DNA from 2 places in the Nonomuraea sp. NPDC049129 genome. Region 1 is predicted to be linked to the other one. Evidence: riboswitches for the same ligand, from Rfam matches in the RefSeq annotation. Region 1 holds a riboswitch; the other holds the start of a gene.
The links. Region 1 has a riboswitch for cyclic di-AMP ahead of AB0B64_RS12900 (CHAP domain-containing protein). Riboswitches for the same ligand answer to the same signal wherever they lie in the genome.

Region 1 (4,595 bases):
GTTGCCGCCCGTCAGGACGAACGTCTCACCCTCCCCGAACTTCTCCTTGACCTTGCGGGGAAGGCCGTAGCCGACGACCTTGCTCTGGTCCCTGTCCTTGCGCTTGAGCCACACCTTGTCGACGTTGGCCTCGATCGTGGAGATCTGGTCTCCCTGTACCTTCTCGACGATGCCCGCATGGTCGATCCGCTCCACATCGCGTGACCCGCTCCAGTCGTAAAAGACGATGGCGCCGGGCTCCGGCTTGTCACTCCAGGCGTCCTGCTCCTTGAACCACTTGGCGTGGTCGACGGTGTAGGCGAAATCCCCCACGTACTTCTCGACGCCCGCCTGGTTGGCGGCCCAGGTAATGAACATGTCGCACCATGGGGCGGTCTTGAAGTAGGGGTCGCTGTTGTCCACGTTGGCGTAGTACCAGTTACCGAACTTGCTGTAGCCGTCGGTTTTCTCGCGATAGCCGAGATTTTTCTGGGCAGCGTCGAGCAGCCCGTCCACAATGGATGGCATAGGTCCGGGGTTTGACCCTTTCTCCTTATGGCCTACCGGGTTAGCTGACGGGTTCGGGCCAGGAGATGACGCCCTACCGCCGCATCCGTGGCGGATTCACCCCATGCGTGGATCGCTCCAGGCTCTGGTTCCCCGGTTCCCGCGGCGCGGGCCTCGGCACCAGCCGGCCGCCTCCACCGCGAAGGCAAGTCACCGGCAAGTACGAAGGACTGTAGTAGGTAGAAAGGGTGGCTGGTTACCGAAATGAGATTTTTGGCATAAAAGATCTATCCAACGCAGACCGATCAATACCGTGCGCTACACGTTGTTATACGCAAGGCAAGCACCGCAGCGGGTCAACGCGTGATCACTCAATCACCCTCACCACGCCTGCGAGATTGCGCGTGTGGGCGGGCACCAGTTTGACGACGTCCCCCGTCCGCCGGGCTTGGATCATCTTTCCGTCGCCCCAGTAGATCGCGGCATGGGAAATGTAGCCCGGGTTGGTGGGGTCCGGCCGCCAGAAGATCAGGTCACCCGATCGCATCTGGGAAAACGGGACCCGGGGTCCACTGGCGAACTGCTGATGCGTCACCCGCGGCAGCCGAATGCCCGCCCTGCCAAAGGCCCACTGGATCAGGCCGGAACAGTCGAAGGCGTCAGATCCCTCGGCGCCCCAGACATACGGGGCGCCCAGTTTGCTCTTCGCCGCCGCGCACGGTCGGCTTGGGCGTGTAGGCCCGGAAGGCCGATGGTTCCACCCCCACCGTTCCCACCCTCCTACCGCCGAGCGGTATCGCCGCCGCATCGACGATCTCCATGGAGCTCACGCCTTTGCGTACTCGAACCCGCTCGATCATTTGTTCAGGCAGCGGACGATTCGCGGTCACAAGCAGGTGTGGCTCCCGCAGACGGTCGAGGGCCGCCACAACGGGCGGTTCAGGCGCCGGCGAGGCTTTGCCCGGCTTCCCGGGTCCAGCCCGAAGACGCCGGGGCGGCTTCGCCGGTCGCTCGTAGTCGACGAGGGCTAACATCCCCGCTACCAGCGTTGCAACCACGAGTCCGGCCACTAGGTACACCGCTCGGGGCAGCACGCTACTACGGTTCATAGTCACTGCGACATTATGCACAACCCGAACAGCGACACAGCGGCCCACCGCTCAGGCACGGCACCACGCCGTGGTAAAGGTAAAGGATTAATGGCTGAACCCTAGGCCACACAGGGCCTTCGGGTCGGCTTCCAAAGGTTTCGCTTGCGCTGGCCATTTGGCTTGCATACCTTTACAGGCCCAAGGCCGCAGCGTTCCGATGGTGGCCTGTAATGCCGAGACCGCGTCTCGTCTGCACCGGCGTTGTGTGCAGATCGTAGCCGCGGCCGCCGAGTCCGCTTTCTCGCGGAGCCGGGGATCCACTTTCTTGGGGTGAATCGGTGCGCCCGTCCCAACGGGGCTCCGTAGGGCACTTCCACGCCCGAACCCGTCAGCTAACCCGGTAGGCGGCATGGAAGCAAGGAGCAATTCCCCGCATGTCCAAACACCTCTTGCCGAGCTACGGCAGGTCCGCCCGTAAGCACGGCCTCACCCTCGCCGCAGCGGCCGTGGCCAGTGCGCTCATCACCAGTACGCCCGCCTTCGCCAGCGACCACGCCAGCGAGACCCAAACTGGCGTCTCGCGGTCTGCGACTTCCTCCCAGCCCCAGCGCCAGGTCACAGCGGACGCCGTGCTGAAGCTGGCCCAGCAGCAGGTGGGGACGACGGAGAACGCCAGCGGCGGCGGCACCCGATTCCACAGCTGGTACATGACTTCCCCCAGGGCCCAGGAGACTCTGGCCCGCGACGGAGGAAGCCTTCAGGCCTACGCCAACGCTCCGTGGTGCGCCATGTTCGTCTCTTGGGTCGGTGAGCAGACCGGCGTTAGGCCGACGATGGGATGGGACGCCTATACGGTCACATGGGCGCGGTGGTTCAAGAACAACGGACGCTGGGGCACCCTTGCCAAGCCCGGAGCCGTCGTTTACTACGCATGGGGCGGCGACAAGAGCATTACTTCCATCGACCACATGGGCCTGGTGAAGAAGGACAACCGCGACGGCACCATCACCGCGATCGAAGGCAACACCGGCAATGGGAAGGTCGAGGAGCGGGTGCGACCCAAGTCCGACGTCGTCGGCTATGGCTATCCGCAGTACAAGTCCTGACATCAGGGAAGCCGCTTCGGCAATTGCCGTAAGAGAGCTGCTATGCGGCTATCCGCGCATCAGCCTTAGCGGCCGATCCTACTATGTCATATAGTGAAAAGTCGGCTGGCTGGTCCTCCCGGGAGGGGACAACCGCAGCCATCCGTTCGGACGTACTCGGCATTCGCCCCCGTGATGCCGGGCACGTCTTCCTAAGAGATCGACTTCCGGTCGTGCCGAGGCCTAGCCGAGAACCCCAAGCAGGTCCCGGCAAGCGCGTTCGCAGTCACGGCAGGCCTGTGCACAGATGCCACAGTGGGCGTGCTTGGTGTGCCGCCCGCACTCGTCGCCGCACGCCTTGCAGGCCTGGACGCAGGCTTCGAGGACCACACGCGTCATGTTCGCGTCATAGCCCGTGTGCCGCGAGAGCACGCGCGCAGTGGTCTCGCAGATGTCCGCGCAGTCCAGATCGCTGCGTATGCATTTGACCATTTCGGCCACCATGTCCTCACTCAGGCAGGCGTCCGCGCAGGCCGTACACGTTTGAGCGCACCGGAGACACTCTTCGATGCATTTCGTAAGCTTCGCCTGGTCGACATCACCAAGGTCCTTGGGGTAGGCGGAGAGCATCTCCCCGACTTGCAACGTCATCTCTCGTCCTCGCTTTCGCTGCACCGGCCACCGCGACGGCGGCTCAGACCTCCGTTACCCATCCCCCCGCGCACGTAACACCTCTCCCACTACACGAAGCAGTAGATAGTCGACCGCTCCGGACGGAGATGAATGCAGGGAGACGGGCCACATCCGAGCAGCAGTCTTCGCGCCGTCGCCAACCATCGCTACTATGATGGATAGGATTAGGAGGGGCGGGATGGCGCGCGGTCTTGGTGAGCTGGAGTCCGCTGTCATGGGCCACATCTGGTCATGCGACGGCCCTGTGTCTGTTCGTGAGGTGCTTCAGGCGCTGCAGCGCCGCCGGGTCCTTGCCTACACCACGGTGATGACGGTCATGGACAACCTCCACAAGAAGGGCTTGTTGCGCCGCCACCCATCCGGCCGGGCCTACCTGTACGAGCCCGTGATGAGCCACGAGGCTTACAGTGCCCAGATCATGCAGGAGGCCCTGGCCAAGGGCGGCAACCAGGCCATGACGCTCGTCCATTTCCTGGAGCGGCTCACCCCTGAGGAGCACGCTGCCCTCGATGCCGCCATTCACCGAAGCGACCAGCAGTGATCGTCGAGGGCGCCCTTGTTGCGCATGCGGCGATCACGGCATGGGGACTGCCACGACTAATCATGCGCAGCCAACGGCTTCGCGACTCTCCCCGGCTGTCGATCGCCGCGTGGCTGGCCGGCTGTGCATCGGTGATCGCGTCGGGAGCCTTGGCCGGGCTGCAGCTCGCCTTCCCCGCCCACGCCATCGGGGACGAGGTCGCCGCGCTGATCATGGCCTGTGGTGAGATGCTGTCGGGTCATGTTTCTCCGTTCACGGCCCGCCCGCTGGCCGCGCTGGCGGGCCTGTCCATCGCCGGCGGCATCGCCATCAGGGTCGGCTGGGCCAGCCTGACCGTGCTCTGGACCGGACGGCGTTGCCGAATCAGGCACCGGAAGGCTGTCCGGCTGATCGGACGCGAGCGGCAAGAGCTCGGCGCGCTCGTCGTCCAGCACGACGAGCCCGCTGCCTATTGCGTCCCAGGCCGCCGCGCTGTGATCGTGATCACCAGTGGAGCACTCGCGGCGCTTGATCACCGTCAGGTGGCTGCGGTGCTCGCCCACGAACGGGCCCATGTGACCGGCCGTCATCACCTCCTGCTCACGGCCGCCCAGGTCGCCGCCAAGGCATTTCCCGGACTTCCCGTGTTCGCCGCGACGGGAACCGCGGTGCCCCACCTTGTAGAGCTGCTGGCCGATGACGTCGCCGCACGGAAGCATG
Region 2 (4,595 bases), on a different contig from region 1:
GTCCGGTTGCTGACCGTAGCCGGGCTGCTGACCGTACTGCGGCTGTTGTCCGTACTGCGGTTGCTGCGGCTGCTGGCCGTAGCCCGGCTGCTGCTGACCGTACTGCGGCTGTTGGCCGTAGCCCGGCTGCTGCTGCCCATAGTTGGGTTGCTGACCGTAGGCGTCGTCCGCCCGGTAGCCAACGACCGTCGCATCCGGGTCGGGCTCGCCATAGGGACGGCCCGTGTTGTGATGTCCGTATTCAGATCCGCCAGGCGCAGAGTTCTCGCCGGATTCGTCCTGTGGATACGGCGGCTGTCCGGTGCTCACCGTGTCACCTCGCTTCGAGTGCGCATGTGGCACGTGTCAGGACACATGCCTGTGCTGCCCAACGTATCGACATAGGTATCAACAATCACCTTTCCCATTAGTCAAGGTCCGCGTCACCCGATGTCAGGTGGAGAAGCATGCGGGTGTTCCCCAGGGTGTTGGGCTTGACGTGTTCGAGGTCGAGGAACTCGGCGACACCCTCGTCGTACGAGGCCAGCAGCTCCGCATAGACCTCGGGTGAGACCGGAGTGCCCTGTACGGGGCGGAATCCATGCCTCGCGAAAAAATCCACCTCAAAAGTCAGACAGAAAACCCGGCGCAGGCCGAGTTCCCGGGCCGTTTTGATCAAGGAAGAGACGATCCGGTGCCCGATTCCGAAGCCTCGGAACTCCGGATCAACGGCCACCGTGCGAATCTCCGCGAGATCCTCCCAAAGCACGTGCAGCGCGCCACAGCCGACCACTTGGCCGCCGCGCTCGGCGATCCAGAACTCCTGCACGTCCTCGTACAGAGTGACGGTGGCCTTCTCCAGAAGCCGGGGCCCGGCGCCCGCGTAGGTGTCGACCAGGAGACGGATCGTCCTGACATCCGGCGTGCGAGCACGCCGGACGACGACTTCCGTGTCCGGGACTGTCACTTCGGCGACCTGCTCCATGGGTCTCCAGCGTACAGATCCGATTACGGCCTCCCCGTAACTCTGACGTCTCTCCCATCTCATGACATCTCGTGGTTGATCGAGCACGATGAGGGATCCCTTGGCCCTCAGGCTTCCATGCCTTGACGAACTTGGTGCAAAAAGGACATAAAGTTTGTCCTGCACCGGCAAGCACGAGATCACCTCGTGACCCTTCGGTTGTGAAACCTCTACAGACTTGGCAGTTCTGGTTGAGCACGAACCCGGAGTGCACTAGTGTCCAGCGACGATGTCACCCACGCGAGCCAGCGTGGAGACGCGCCCAATCCCCGTAAGGGGAGCCGGGGACCCGCCGGTGGCGACCTCATCCCGACGCCACCACCCATGGGGTGAATCCGAGCGAGTCGTTCGGTAGGGCTGCTCCGGCCCGAACCCGTCAGCTAACCCGGTAGGCGCCGATGAGAGGAGCTGGTTGGTGAAGCAGACCCGCGATCGCGAGACGAAGCCGGCGGGCGCTCAGGCCCGCCCTTCTGAGCTCCGGAAGATCCCCACCCGGTTGGGTGTCATCGCGGCGACCATCGCCACCCTCCTCTTCGCCGTACCCGTCGGCTCCGCCGTCGCCGATCCCAAGCCCTCGCTGAAGGACCTGTCCAAGCAGGCCGAGGAGCTCCACACCCAGATCGAGACGCTGAGCGAGGAGTTCAACGGCCAGCGGGAGAAGCTCAAGACAGCCAAGAAGTCGGCTGAGGCGGCCAAGAAGACGCTGTCCACCAGTGAGGCCGATCTGGCCGCGAAGCGCGCCAAGGCCGCGCTGCTGGCCCAGAACGCCTACATCAACGGCGGCTTCGGCCAGGCGCTGGCATTCGGCACCTCCGACGACCCCGAGAGCTTCCTCGACCGGGCGGCCACCACCTACGCGCTGGAGCAGCAGCAGGGCTTCGAGGTCAACCAGGTGACCACGGCCAGGCAGGCCGCCGAGCAGGCAAGGGCCAGCGCCAAGACGCGCATCGACGAGGTCGAGAAGATCGTCGAGGGCCTCGGCACCAAACGCGACAAGATCACCAAGCTCGTCGCCAAGGTCGAGAGCAGTCTCTTCAAGCGGGCGATCGGCGAGGCGGGCCGTCCCGGCACCCGGGCCACGCGGGTCGACCTGCCGGTCATCGGCGCCGGCAAGGCCGCCACGGCCGCCAGGTGGGCGCTCACGCAGCAGCTCAAGCCGTACGTCTGGGGCGCCGAGGGGCCGACCTCGTACGACTGCTCCGGCCTCGTGATGGCGGCCTACCAGCGGGTGGGCATCTCACTGCCGCACTACACCGGCGACCAGTGGACGGCCGGACGGCACATCTCCAAGGAGGAGCTGCGCGCCGGCGACCTGGTCTTCTTCTATGGTGACCTGCACCACGTCGGCATCTACATCGGCGGCGGCATGATGGTCCACGCGCCGCAGACCGGCGACGTCGTACGCATCGCGTCCATCGCCCGCCGCCCGTTCGCGGGCGCCGTACGCATCGCCGACTGACCTCCGGACACCACGACAAGCACTCTGACAGCTGGGGCCCGGGCGGCTGGGCCGGTCGAACGGTCAGATGAGCTGGCGGCGGGCGGCCCAGGCCACGGCCTCGATCGCGGTGGCGACGCCGATGCGGTCGCAGATACCCCGAAGTCTCCGGCGTACCGTGCGTCCACTGATATCCAGTCGTCTGCCAACCCGATCAACCGTGACCCCCTTGGCAAGCTCCGCCAGCAACGCCAGATCCGCGTGGCTAAGCTCGACGCTCTCAGTGAGCACATACATCGGGAGCCCTCCCCCCAACAGCAGAACTCGAGACGTCTATGTCCGAGCAGAGCTGCAGCTCGTCTCGCAGACGGTAAACGCATTCTGGAAAGGTCGTCAAGCCAGCGGATACCGCCCTCTGACCATCGCCATTGACATGATCGGCTGTATGTGAAGTACTCGCCATATGTCGGCACACTTCGGGGCCCGATGAAGGATCACAGGCGCCCTTACAACGGCTCCAGCCCGCTCCCCAAGAGCGCCGCGAACCTGCTGAGCGCCGAATCCGTAAAACGCGAATATTCTTCGCATTCAATATGCGAAATATCGGAAATGTGGCTGCTTAGGGCAGTCTTTTGTACCCCCGCGCCGCCGGGTCGGCAGCGCCCGCCAAAGACCATGAACGGTTCATGCGCCAGAGGGAGAAGCCACTCGGCGCAGGCGGCCGGGAGATGCCCGCTCCCCGCGTTAAGGGACTGGCGAACGCCGCCGCCCGCGTTCTCCTACTCGCCGCAGGAGATCGGGCCGCTGTCAACCCGACAGCGGCCGGTACGGCCCGGCGTGGGAGCCGGGCCGACACTCTTCGGCGGCAGGCGGGTCAGTGGGTCGGCTTGACCAGCGGGAACAAGATCGTTTCCCGGATGCTCTTGCCGGTGAAAGCCATGATCATCCGGTCGATCCCGGCCCCCATGCCACCCGTGGGCGGCATGGCGTACTCCAGCGCCTGCAGGAAGTCCTCGTCCAGCTGCATGGCCTCCGGGTCGCCCCCGGCGGCCAGCAGCGACTGCTCCACCAGGCGCCGGCGCTGCTCGACCGGGTCGACGAGCTCGGAGTAGGCGGTGCCCAGCTCGGTGCCGAACCCGATGAGGTCCCACTTCTCGGTCAGCAGCGGGTTGTCGCGGTGCTGGCGGGTCAGCGGGGAGGTCTCCAGCGGGTAGTCCATGACGAACGTCGGCTGGATGAGCGTGTGCTCGACGAGGGCCTCGAAGATCTCCTGGACGAGCTTGCCCTGGCCCCACTTCGGGTCCCAGTGGATCTCACGCCCGTCGGCGAGTTTCCGGACCTGCTCCAGCGGGGTCTCCGTGGTGATCTCCTCGCCGAGCGCCTCGGACACCGCCCCGTACAGGGTGATGCGCGGCCACTCGGGGATGCCCAGGTCCACCTCGACGCCGTCGTGGACGACCACAGAGGTGCCCAGAGCGGCCACGACGGCCTTCTGGTACATCCGCTGGGTCAGGTCGGCCATGTCGTTGTAGTCGAGGTAGGTGCCGTACGCCTCGATCATGGTGAACTCGGGGTTGTGCGTGGAGTCCGCGCCCTCGTTGCGGAAGTTGCGGTTGATCTCGAAGACCTTCTCGATGCCGCCGACCACGAGCCGCTTCAGGTAGAGCTCGATCGCGATGCGAAGGTAGAGCTCCATGTTGTACGCGTTGATGTGGGTCTTGAACGGCCGGGCCGCCGCGCCGCCGTGGATCGGCTGCAGCATGGGCGTCTCGACCTCGAGGTAGCCCTCCTCGTGCCAGAAGTCGCGCACCGCGCGCACCGTGGCGCTGCGGACGCGGGCCATCTCCCGGGCCTCGTCGTTGACGATGAGGTCGACGTAGCGCTGGCGTACGCGGGCCTCGGGGTCGGTGAGGCCGACGTGCTTCTCCGGCAGCGGGCGCAGGCACTTGGCGGTGATCTGCCAGCGGTCGGCCAGGATCGACAGCTCGCCGCGGCGGGAGGTGATGACCTCGCCCTCCACACCCACGTGGTCGCCCAGGTCGACGTCGCGCTTCCAGGCCGCCAGCGACTCCTCGCCGACCTTGTCGAGCGAGATCATCACCTGCAGGTCGCCGCTGCCGTCGCGGAGTGTGGCGAAGCAGAGCTTGCCGCCCA

Region 2: another riboswitch for cyclic di-AMP. It lies ahead of AB0B64_RS10135 (C40 family peptidase); the one in region 1 lies ahead of AB0B64_RS12900 (CHAP domain-containing protein).

What each region holds. Positions count from the first base shown of each region.
Region 1 covers NZ_JBEZDU010000004.1:6,708-11,302, reverse strand. The annotation lists gene AB0B64_RS12910 (CHAP domain-containing protein) at 1-507, opposite strand, end outside; cyclic di-AMP (ydaO/yuaA leader) riboswitch at 522-676, opposite strand; gene AB0B64_RS12905 (NlpC/P60 family protein) at 854-1,294, opposite strand; cyclic di-AMP (ydaO/yuaA leader) riboswitch at 1,853-1,999, shown strand; gene AB0B64_RS12900 (CHAP domain-containing protein) at 2,012-2,683, shown strand; gene AB0B64_RS12895 (four-helix bundle copper-binding protein) at 2,906-3,313, opposite strand; gene AB0B64_RS12890 (BlaI/MecI/CopY family transcriptional regulator) at 3,534-3,896, shown strand; gene AB0B64_RS12885 (M48 family metalloprotease) at 3,893-4,595, shown strand, end outside.
Region 2 covers NZ_JBEZDU010000003.1:153,857-158,451, forward strand. The annotation lists gene AB0B64_RS10125 (hypothetical protein) at 1-384, shown strand, start outside; gene AB0B64_RS10130 (amino-acid N-acetyltransferase) at 407-964, opposite strand; cyclic di-AMP (ydaO/yuaA leader) riboswitch at 1,253-1,413, shown strand; gene AB0B64_RS10135 (C40 family peptidase) at 1,419-2,462, shown strand; gene AB0B64_RS10140 (LuxR C-terminal-related transcriptional regulator) at 2,526-2,738, opposite strand; gene lysX (bifunctional lysylphosphatidylglycerol synthetase/lysine--tRNA ligase LysX) at 3,316-4,595, opposite strand, start outside.